Regions from separate parts of the Clostridium gelidum genome, predicted to be linked through region 1. Evidence: riboswitches for the same ligand, from Rfam matches in the RefSeq annotation. Region 1 holds a riboswitch; the other holds the start of a gene.
The links. A riboswitch is a leader RNA that binds a small molecule or an ion and turns the genes downstream of it on or off. The one in region 1 is predicted to bind lysine.
Positions count from the first base shown of each region.

Region 1 (6,098 bases):
TCTCCGGGAAGTCCAATTAATCTTTTTATTAAAATATCACCTTTAAATTCATCATTTTTAAATAGTACAATATCCCCTTCCTTTAAATTACCAGCATTATGTACTCTTGTTACAATCAATCTATCTTTAACTTCTAAGGTTGGAATCATAGATCCACTTTTAATCCAAACCCCATAACCCACAAACTTCCAAATTAAAAGTGCTACAACAGCAACAACTGCTATATCTATTATCCATTCTTTTATTGTTGACTTCTTTTTAATCTTTTTATCTTCTGTCATTTGATTTTTAGCATTTTCTGTCACACCACTTTGCCTCCACGTTTTATATTTTATGGTTATATATTCCATTAACATGTTATGATTAGGTTTCTCTTTAAGTCTTGGTTGAGTTTTTTTTATAGGTGTTTATTTTTCGATACTGTTTTAGTATACCATAATTTATTGTTTTAAATATTTACAAGTTGTAAACTTTTATATCTTTTTATTATATCTACATTTTATAATTCCACAGATATTAAAATATGCACTAATTTTAAAAATTAGTGCATATCATCCTTATTACATGTAAAATTTTCTAAAATACCCATTTTTTAAATATAGTACCTTTAAAACAACATGACTCTAGATTAAATCATTCTTTAATAAATCTTCATAAGATTCTCTTCTACAGATTAATCTTGCTTCATTATCTTTAACCATAACCACTGCTGGCTTTGGTATTCTATTGTAATTGCTTGCCATAGAATAACCATAAGCACCTGTAGTCATTATAGCCAAAATATCTCCACTTTTAACTTCTGGGAGCTTAATATCTTCTAATAATATATCTCCTGATTCACAACATTTCCCTGCTACAGTTACAGTCTCTTCTAAATCACCTGCAATTCTGTTTGCAATAATACCTTCATATTGTGCATTATAAAGAGCTGGTCTAATATTGTCAGTCATCCCACCATCTACTGAAACATATTTCCTGACAGTTGGAATTTCTTTAACTGCACCTATAGTATATAAAGTAATTCCCGCATTAGCTACAATACTTCTTCCTGGTTCTATTGTGAGAATTGGTCTTTCTTGACCAGTTCGGATGCAAACCTCATCAACTTTATTAATTATTGTCTTGCAATATTCTTCAGTTGTTCTTGGTTCATCCGAGCTAGTATAATATATCCCAAAGCCACCACCGAAATCTACTTCTTTAATCAAATAGCCAAAATTTTCTTTAGTTTTTCTTACAAGCTCTAACATTATCTCTACAGCATCCTCATATGGTTCCAAGTCAAAAATTTGTGAACCTATATGACAATGTATTCCTGCAAGGTTTATATTGTCTAAACTTATAGCCTTCTTAATAGCATCTTCTATAACAGTTTCAACTGGTGCAAAACCAAATTTTGAATCTATTTGTCCTGTCTTTATATAATCATGTGTATGTGCTTCGATTCCTGGTGTTATTCTCAAATAAATATTTTGAACTTTATTATATTCCTTAGCTATGTCATTTAATGCATCAATTTCATAATAATTATCTACAACAAAATTTCCTACGCCTAATTTTACTCCTAGCTCTATTTCATCTAAAGTTTTATTATTTCCATGAAACATTACTTTTTCAAGTGGAAATCCTGCAATATGCGCAGTATATAATTCTCCACCAGACACAACATCTAAACACATATTTTCTTCTTTTAATAATTTGCACATTTGAATAGTCAAAAATGCTTTTCCAGCAAAGGCTACTCTATTATTATTTTCTTCACATTTAAAATACTTTCTATAATCAGTGCAGTATTCTCTTATTAAAGCTTCATCGAATACATATAACGGACTTCCATATTCCTTTACTAAATCCTTGGCACTAACCCCACCAATTACTAATTGATTATCTTGTGCTTTCATCGTTCCAAATAATTTCATTTCGTTAACCCCCAAATTAAATTCAATTGACAATGTACAATTTACAGTTGACAATTGTCTATTGTAAATTTCAAAAAAATAAACGCCACAGAAAATATCTGTGACGAGTGGTCGCTTATGCTAATTTGTATGCTCAATATTTTCATTAATTATCAATTTATCAAAAATGAATTGTTATATGGATTTTAATTTATATACTAACAAAATCATCCTTCTTTATTTCTAAATTGCTAACTGTTAACTGTTCATTGTTAACTGAAAAAGGCACCTTGTAGCTCAACACTTTTCGTGACAGTTATTCACATATTCTATGAATATCCAGAAATAAATTACCGTATATTAATTCATTTCTTCGGCTATAATACCTTTGTGTATAAATCATTGCCTACCGACTCCTTATACCTACTCTTTATTACAGCACCTCTACCCCAGGTCATGTTATATTCTCGTAATATTCTAAAATTCTATTCCTTGAAACTTATAATAGTTACTATTATATTATTAAACTATTAAAAATATGATACCATATTTTTTCCTTAAATCAACACTTTTTTTAAATTAAATGAAACTCGATTCGCATTCGTTCACTGAGCACGCGATTCTCACTTATCTTTTATTCACTTCTATATTTATCCATGAGGCTTCCCATAATACTTGCTGAAGTTGGTGGTGTAAAAGTTATGGCATTAGCTCCGGCTTGAATTGTATCATAAATTGACTCTTCACTTGGTCCACCAGTAGCTATTATAGGAAACTCTGGAAACCTATTTCTAATATTTCTGACTATATTAACTGTTTCTTTGCCACCTGAAACATTTAATATAGTTGCTCCAGCTTCGATTCTTTTAGCAATATCTTCATCTTCTGAAATAACAGTTACTATAACTGGTATATCTATAGTCGCTCTAATTTTTTTAACAATTTCATTAGTTGTAGGCGCATTTACTACTACTCCCATAGCACCTTTAAACTCAGCATCCATAGCTAAATTCACAACCCTTTTACCTTGCGTTATTCCTCCACCAACACCACAAAAAACAGGAACATCTGCTGCCATAATAAGAGCTTGTGTTATTAGAGGTTGTGGTGTAAATGGATACACTGCTATAATAGCATCTGCATTACTATTTCTTATTAATGCAACATCCGTGCTGAATAATAATGACTTTATTCTTTTTCCAAAAATCGTAATTCCGCCACAATTTCTTATGACTGCTGGAACCTCTATCACATGATTTCTAAGTGTACCTTTTATTTGAGGAATAAATTTCGCCTCTTTACTTACCATAATTCTTATCCCCTCCTCATTATTTATTTTGAATATGTTTAATTTGGCTTACTAAACTTTCATAATTACATTTTACTATATAATAATTTTCTTTAATTGTGAACACTTTTGTTATTTTTTAAATCATTAATACAATATATTATACTCCTTTATATTCTTTCTTAAAGTTAATTTTTATCTTTAAAACTTATCCACAATATCCACAGTATTTATCCACAAAAGTGTGGATATTGTTTATAATTATTACTTTCCATCTAATGCACTTAACAACATTTATTTAAAACAGTCACTATGAAAATAACTTTTATAGTGAGGTTAACTCATATTCACGAGTTAACCAAGTTTGAGGACCCAAATCAAAGGAAACTTGACTCACATTTGTTCGCTGGAGAAGTTCAAAGAGCAAGATTACTTATAACTTATCCACAATCATTATATAGTTATCAACATCATGACTAATCGTTGTAACTTACTAGCTTAATCCCCCATATTTATAGACATACATGCAGTACTTATCCACATACTTATTCACAGTGCTTGTACAATTCCCATTTTTTATTTATATCAGACCTTAAGAATTTCTTAATACTTTATTATTTTACCATATAATACCTTAATAAAATATTAAACTGTGTCCTAATATATTGTACTATGCCCTTTCATACCATATACTTTTAATCGAGAAATATTTTTTAATAAATATAATCATTAAACATGAAATCTAGCTTATTCAATATATACCATAAAAATTAAAGGGGGCATATTTTAATGAACCAAAATGAATTTTTCAATGTTTTAATGGATGGTTTAAAAGACTTTCCCGAAATAAAATTACAAGATATTATTTCCTATTATGAAAATAACTTTAGGGTTGGATTAGCTTCTGGAAAAACAGAACAAGAAATACTAAGGCAATTAGGTGATCCCAATTTAATCGTTAATAGATATAGGAATGAAGATTTAAAAACTCCTATTAATTCAGAATGTCTTACAAGTGATGCTGATATTACTCCTATTAATGATAAGAATTCCATCACTGACATAATTTCTGATAATAATAATTCTATAAACAATTATCCAAATTCTATTGATGAACCAGCTATAGTTACTGATAATACTTACACTGATATTTTCAATGATTTTAACACTAATGATAACTTAAACAATAATAATAATAATAAGGAAAATGACTTTGAAACTAATAACAAGTTGGATACTCTTAAAATTAATGATTCTTATAAAGATATTAATTTAAATTCTGATTTTTATAACCTTGATAATTCAAATGAATCAAATTTTAATTATACTGATGAAAGTGGTTTTAATTCTAATAACGATAACAATGATTACTCCAATTATAATTCTAAGTTTAATAATAATCGAAGTTCAGATTCTAACTCAAGTAATTTTAATGACCAAATTTCTAAAAATAAGACCTCACAATTTAACGTAAATACACTTTTAAAAATTTCCATTATAATTTTAGCTTTAATAATATTCTTCCCAGTTATAACTGGAATTATTGGTTGCATTTTGGGACTTTTAGGAGCAGCTATAGGTATTTTATTGGGTAGCATTGGCTTATTAGTTGGCGGAACATTTACTAGTTTTATTGGAGGTCCTAATGTACCAATGTTTGTTGCTAATTTCCCATATCCAGTAATAGTTCTCTTTTCATTAGGATCAATTTCATTATCAATTATTTTATCACTAATATTTTATTATCTTTGCAAGTTCTTTATACACATATCAGTTAAATCTTTTAAATCACTTAAATCTAAAGGGGGTGCATTCTAATGGAAAAGAAGTTTATTTCTACTAATATGAAAATATTCATGTTAGTATTGCTCCTTTTATCTATTACCTTCTATGCTTCCGGATGCATTGTACTCGTACAAAGCGGTTATAAGCTTTCTGATTATGCCGATGAGCTTAATATAGACCCTAATAATTTAAAAGTCACTTTCTTTGATTTCAATGACTTTAATTTTAATGACTCTTATATATCAAAAGACTATACTATTAATGAGAATATTAATGAAATTGATCTTAATTTAAATTCTCAAGGCATTAAAATAGTTAATTATGATGGACAGGATTTGAAAGTACAAATTAAAAGCCATAGTACTATATCTAGTGAATTGCTTAAAGCTGAAAATGACAATAAATTAGTTCTTAATACTAGCTATGATACTCCAAGTAATGCTAATATCACCATAAGCATCCCTTATGGATTTAATGGCAGAGGTACCTTAAAAATCATTACAAGCAGTGGTGATATAAATATCTCTAATTTATCCATGAATACCTTAAATCTTTCTACAGCTAGCGGTGAAATAAATATTTCTAACTTAAATCTAAATTATTTAAGCTTAAATAGTTCTAGTGGCTCTATAAACTTCAATGCTATAACAACCTTAAATGAAACTAAGTTAATCTCTTCTTCTGGAAGCATTATTGGAAGTGGCGCTTTAGGAACTGTAAATGGTAGCACATCTTCCGGTGATATTGAATTGAAATTTAAAGATTCTCTAAGCAATACATCTTTAAGTACTGCCTCTGGTTCCGTAGCCTTATCCATCCCTAAAAATTTAGGCTACAAAATAAATTATGACACAATTTCTGGAGATTTAGACTCATCTCATAAACAATTATCTTCTGGTGATGAGAGTTCACTTATAAATATTACTACTACAAGTGGAGACCTTCATATAAAGTAAACTTATATATATCCGCATAAAATAATGGACATGTGTTTGTTAATGTTACCAAATATTTTCATGTAACATTTCACAAAAGCATGTCCCATTTATACTTTGGATATACTCTAACTATAATTTAAATTTAGAAATTATACTGCTTAATTCTTCAGCTTTAATAGCTTCTTTTCC
Region 1 covers NZ_AP024849.1:5,586,682-5,592,779, forward strand. Annotated here, with positions in the region: gene lepB (signal peptidase I) at 1-281, opposite strand, end outside; gene lysA (diaminopimelate decarboxylase) at 624-1,919, opposite strand; lysine riboswitch at 2,184-2,353, opposite strand; gene psyc5s11_RS25625 (beta/alpha barrel domain-containing protein) at 2,533-3,207, opposite strand; gene psyc5s11_RS25630 (DUF1700 domain-containing protein) at 3,976-5,004, shown strand; gene psyc5s11_RS25635 (DUF4097 family beta strand repeat-containing protein) at 5,004-5,927, shown strand; gene psyc5s11_RS25640 (methyl-accepting chemotaxis protein) at 6,039-6,098, opposite strand, start outside.

Region 2 (6,098 bases), 1.9 Mb from region 1:
CTCAGCATTTTTGCGTATGGATGTACTATGGCTGCTGTTTTTATAGTTACATTTTTTGTAATAATACAAAGATTTTATAAAAATTTACTTGGAGATGAAGGATATTTAATGAATACTCTTCCTGTATCTACCATCACTAATATTACAAGTAAACTTTCAATTGCAACTTTTTGGAACATTGTAAGTGGATTTGTAGCAATACTTTCAATAATTATTATGGCATTTAATCCTGGTGCTTTTAATTACTTTTTTCGTGAATTATTTAGAGTGCTTTCAGAGGGATGTGCCCAATTTGGATTTCAACTTTATGTAGTAATTATAGAAATAATTATTGCCATTTTAATAGGATTAGTAAGATCTCTTACAATGATATATGCATCTATATCAATTGGACATTTATTTAGTAAACACAGAATACTTTCAGCATTTGGTGCATTTATAGTCTTAAACTTGATTACAGCTGCAATTTCATCTGCTGTAGGAATGGCTTTTTCATTTTCAAATTTCAATATTGTGTTTGATAATATTGAATCATTTTACAATATTCACATGTTTCTATTATTTGCTATATTATTTGATTTAGTATTCTTCATAGCTTACTTTATAATAACTAATTATATATTAAAAAATAAATTAAATTTAGAATAATAAAACATTAAAGGAAGAGGCAATAAGTATACTTATTGCCTCTTCCTTTATCATTTTATTTTAATGTTCCATAAATCTAGCTAAAAATTCGCGTGTACGCTTATTTTTAGGATTATTGAAGATAACATCTGGAATATCATCTTCTACAATAACCCCATTTTCCATGAATACAGTTCTAGTAGATACATCTCTTGCAAAAGCCATTTCATGAGTAACTATAATCATAGTCATACCTTCTTTAGCAAGTGCACGCATAACCTCTAAAACTTCTCCTACCATTTCAGGATCTAAAGCACTAGTTGGTTCATCAAATAAAAGCACTTCTGGTTCCATTGCAAGTGCACGAGCAATAGCAACACGTTGTTTTTGTCCTCCTGAAAGTTGATGTGGCTTAGCATTAATGTAAGGTGCCATCCCTACTTTTTTTAAATATCTCATAGAAATATCTTTAGCATATTCTTTATCTTTTTTTAGAACTTTAATAACTCCAATCATACAATTTTCAATCACTGTCATATTATTAAACAGATTAAATTGTTGAAATACCATGCCAACTTTTGCCCTGTAGCTTGTTATTTCTTTGCGTTTATTTAGTATATTCTCTTTATTGTGTAGTACCTCGCCTGAAGTAGGAGTTTCTAACATATTTATACATCTAAGAAGAGTTGATTTTCCCGATCCTGATGCACCAATAATACAAACTACATCTCCTTGCTTTATATTAAAATCAATATCTTTTAATACTTGGTTATTCCCAAAAGTCTTTCCTAAATGGCAAATTTCCAATATAGAACCATCAATATTCATTTTTGCAGCAGCTTCCATTTTATTTTCACACCTTCACTTTTATAATTTAGGCATATGAAAGAAAATAACTAGCATTTTGACTTGTTATTTTTTTAATATGCTTATCTGTTTTCAGTTATATCTCCTGACATATAGTCATTATTCTCCAATTTATAACTGTCAGGCCCATCCATTTTATTTTCTATAAAACGTAATAATCTAGAAATTATAAGATTTATAACAAAATAAATCATACAGATAATAAAAAACACTTCAAAATATTTATAATAAGCTCCAGATGCTGATTTACCTACAAAGAATAATTCTGTTACAGATATTACATTTAATACAGATGTATCCTTAATATTGATAATTAGATTATTACCTATCTGAGGCATTATGTTTCGTAATGTTTGCGGAAGCACTATATATATCATTGTTTGAAAATGTGTCATTCCAATTGCCTTTGCTCCTTCTGTTTGCCCTGAATCAACAGATAAAATCCCTCCACGTACAGTTTCTGCCATATAAGCACCTGTATTAATTGAAACAACTATTAATCCTGCTGCTAATGGAGATAAATCAATTGCAAATGCTTCCATAGCACCATAGAATATAACCATAGCTTGCACAATCATAGGGGTTCCCCTAAAAAATTCAACATAAGCAGATAAAATCATTTTTGAGCATTTTAATAGAACTTTATGGATTATATTTGCTTCTGAATCTATTTCTATAGTTTTTACTATACCTACTAAAAATCCTATAATACATCCAACTATTGTACCAACTATTGCAATTAAAAGTGTATAAAATGCTCCTTGTATAAATAGATTTCCATAATGTTGTAAAATAAACCATACCCATTGAAAAAATCCAACTGGCGCATTTGATGTCATATCTTTTCCACCTCACAAAAAATATATTTTAATCACTGCAAAGACAATATACTAGTATACTGACTTTTTTATTGTGCCTTAAAATAAGGAGGTTTATAATACAAACCTCCTTATTACTATTTTGATAATGGTTGCACTTTAATAGCCTCTTCCATCATCTTATTACGATCTTCTTCTGAAATTTCTGAAATTGCTTTATTAATCTTATCAGTTAATTCTTTATTTCCTTTTTTAAGAGCAATACCAATATTTACATCTTCATCAGAAGCCTTAAATCCCTTATCTCCTTCAGGATTTATCATAACTAAATCTGGATTTGAATGAACTGCTGCCATAGCTGTTGGTTTATCCATTGTAACAACATTTACTTTACCAGATGAAAGTGCAACTATTAAAGAAGGTACAGTATCCATAGCTGGTTTAATATTAGCATCTGGAATTTGCTTTAACATATCATACCAAACTGTACTTAACTGAGACGAGCAAATAGCGCCCTTTAAATCAGCAACACTTTTAGCATTCTCATAAGGAGTCCCCTTCTTAGTAAGTGCTACTATACTAGCTTTGTAATATGGATCTGAAAAATCTACACTTTGCATACGCTCTTTTGTAATACTCATTTGTGCAATTGCAACATCAATTTTTCCAGAAGTTACACCTGGAATTAATCCATCAAAGTCCATTTTATGTACTTCTAGTTTATATCCAATTTTATCTGCAACCTTTTGAGCAATCATTAAATCATACCCGTTTGCATATTCATTGCCACCATTAATCTGAATTGCATTGTTTGAATTATCAGTTTGCGTCCAATTAAATGGTGCAGATGCCCCTTCTGTGCCTACGCGTAACACTTTATCATCCCCTCCGCTTTTTGAACCACAACCACTTAATACACCAATAGTTGCAACACATAAAGCCACTGCAATTATGTTTTTTAATCTTTTCATAACTTAGTCCCCCTTAAATTCTTATTGCTAAAAAAATAAGCCAACTTTCCTTACTAAAGTTGACGCCATTGTCAATAACAATTATTTATATACTGAATTATACCCTCAGCATATATTATTGTCAATTACAAAACTTTTCATTTGTTTTATAAACGTTTTATCATTTCTTTTTTTAAATTATTGATAATTCCCCAACAAAACAGCACCTATATTAAGAGTATAAATATATCAAATTTTAATTTTTAATATAAAATATTAAAAATATTGACTTATTTTTAATTTTATTAGATAATTAGATATAATTTAATAGGTAGATAACTAAGATAGAGGCGCGAAATTTAAGAGTAATATTATGGATTTAAGCATAACCAATTAATATGAAAGGAACTTTCGCCGAAGTAAATAATAAATTGCTTTAATATTATTTACTGGTTTTATGTAAAATATGCATATAACTGTCACAATTCAATTTGTGGAGAGCTATTTTCAATGGAAATATATGCGATTTTTTATATTATTTCAATATGCAACTTCGTATTTATGTCATGAATATGCTTTCATGGCATTTTTTTATTGTGTAAATCTTTATTCATTATCTTAGTTGCTTGCTTATGTATTCTAATATCATAAGGAGAGTAAACGCAATGGATGAACAAAACAACGAATTAAAAAGAGGTTTAAAAGCAAGACACTTAAACATGATAGCTTTAGGTGGTTCAATTGGTACAGGTATATTTCTTGCAATGGGTGATACCCTAAATCAAGCTGGACCTGGAGGTGCATTAGTAGCTTATACATTAGTAGGTATTATGGTGTACTTTTTAATAACTAGTTTGGGGGAAATGGCAACTTATATGCCAATCTCTGGTTCTTTCAGTACATATGCTAATAAATTTATTGATCCAGCTCTTGGATTTGCTCTTGGTTGGAATTATTGGTATAACTGGGCTATAACAATAGCAGCTGAAATGGTTGCAGGTTCTTTAATTATGAAGTATTGGTTCCCTAACGTGAATGGATTCTTCTGGAGTATAATATTTTTAATAATAATAGTAGGTTTAAATGTCTTATCTTCAAAAGCATATGGCGAAACAGAATACTGGTTTGCTGGAATTAAAGTAGTTACAGTTCTTGTATTTTTAGCAATAGGTGTTTTAATGATTTTAGGTATAATGGGTGGGAGCAGTGTAGGATTTCATAACTACTTTATAGCTGATGGACCATTTCATGGAGGTATTAAATCTATATTTGCTATATTTTTAATTGCCGGTTTCTCATTTCAAGGAACTGAACTTATAGGAGTTGCTGCTGGTGAAAGCGAAAATCCCGAAAAAACTATACCAAAAGCTATAAAATCAATATTTTGGAGAATAATAATATTTTACTTAGGTACAATAATTGTCTTAGGTGCTATAATACCATTTACAGAAGCCGGCGTTTCAACAAGTCCATTTACAATGGTATTTGAAAGAGCTGGAATAGCAGGTGCTGCATCATTGATGAATGCAATTATATTAACTTCTGTATTATCTGCTGGTAACTCTGGTATGTATGCATCAAGCAGAATGTTATTTTCAATGGCTAAAGAAGGTATGGCTCCTCAAATGTTTGCTAAAACTAATAAAAGAGGTGTACCTGTAAATGCTGTAATTGCAACTACTATAATTGCTTCAGCTTGCTTTTTAACTGGTATGTTTGCAGAAAGTACAGTTTACGTTTGGCTAATTGCTGCATCTGGTCTTGCTGGATTTATAGCTTGGGTAGGTATAGCATTATGTCACTATAGATTTAGAAAAGCATTTATTTATCAAGGTAAAAATTTAAAAGATTTAAAATACAAAGCTCTATTCTATCCATTTGGACCTATACTAGCATTATTAATGTGTTTAATAATAATAATAGGTCAAGGATACTCATGCATAAAACCTGATGGAATTGATTGGCAAGGTTTAATTGCTTCTTATATAGGAATTCCATTATTCATTGGATTATATGTCGGTTATAAAATTAAACATAAAACTAAAGTTGTTCCTTTAGATGATGTTGATTTAGTTTTCTCTGAAAATAATATATAGATAAAGTACATAAAAAATATATTTTTAGATAATTAAAAATAAGAGTATTAAGAAATGATTTTCTAATCGTCCTTGATACTCTTATTTTAACTATTTTCTATAAATTATTCATTAATTATATAAGGTACAGTTATTATTATTACATTTCTCATTTTCAATATAGATCTTCTTAAAAATACAGATGTTTGATTGTGAAGAACTTGATGCCACCATTTATGTATAATGAATTGAGGCATAACTATTGTAATTACTTCATGTGTTTTTAATTGTTTATGTTTTTCATCTACATAAGAAACTAATTTTTCATTAACATTTCTATAAGGTGCATTTTCAATTATAAGATGTGCAGCAATTTTAAGTGTTGCAAACTTTTCTATTAATTTCTTTGTTTGTTCCTCATCTGTGCTCACATGATAAACTTCTATATTATCGCCAATTGTCAAAGCATAATTTAACGTCTTTATAAAAGATTTATTTATTGTTTGTACTGGTACAATAACATGTTTAGTTATAGCTTCTCTTACAATTAAACCTTCTACTTCTACATCTATCACTAAATTTTCTCTTACTTTAGTATAATGCTTTCTAATTCTTAGCATTGCTGTTACAAGTAGTGGTATACATATAAGTACAATCCATGCTCCATGTGTAAATTTCTCTACTCCTATTATTATACATGTTGCTGCTGTAACAGTTGCTCCTAAACCATTTATAAAAGCCTTATGTTTCCAATTTCCTTC
Region 2 covers NZ_AP024849.1:1,413,737-1,419,834, reverse strand. Annotated here, with positions in the region: gene psyc5s11_RS06375 (ABC transporter permease) at 1-648, shown strand, start outside; gene psyc5s11_RS06370 (amino acid ABC transporter ATP-binding protein) at 709-1,473, opposite strand; gene psyc5s11_RS06365 (amino acid ABC transporter permease) at 1,557-2,333, opposite strand; gene psyc5s11_RS06360 (transporter substrate-binding domain-containing protein) at 2,450-3,283, opposite strand; lysine riboswitch at 3,600-3,774, shown strand; gene psyc5s11_RS06355 (amino acid permease) at 3,928-5,358, shown strand; gene psyc5s11_RS06350 (APC family permease) at 5,463-6,098, opposite strand, start outside.
Region 2: another riboswitch for lysine. It lies ahead of psyc5s11_RS06355 (amino acid permease); the one in region 1 lies ahead of lysA (diaminopimelate decarboxylase).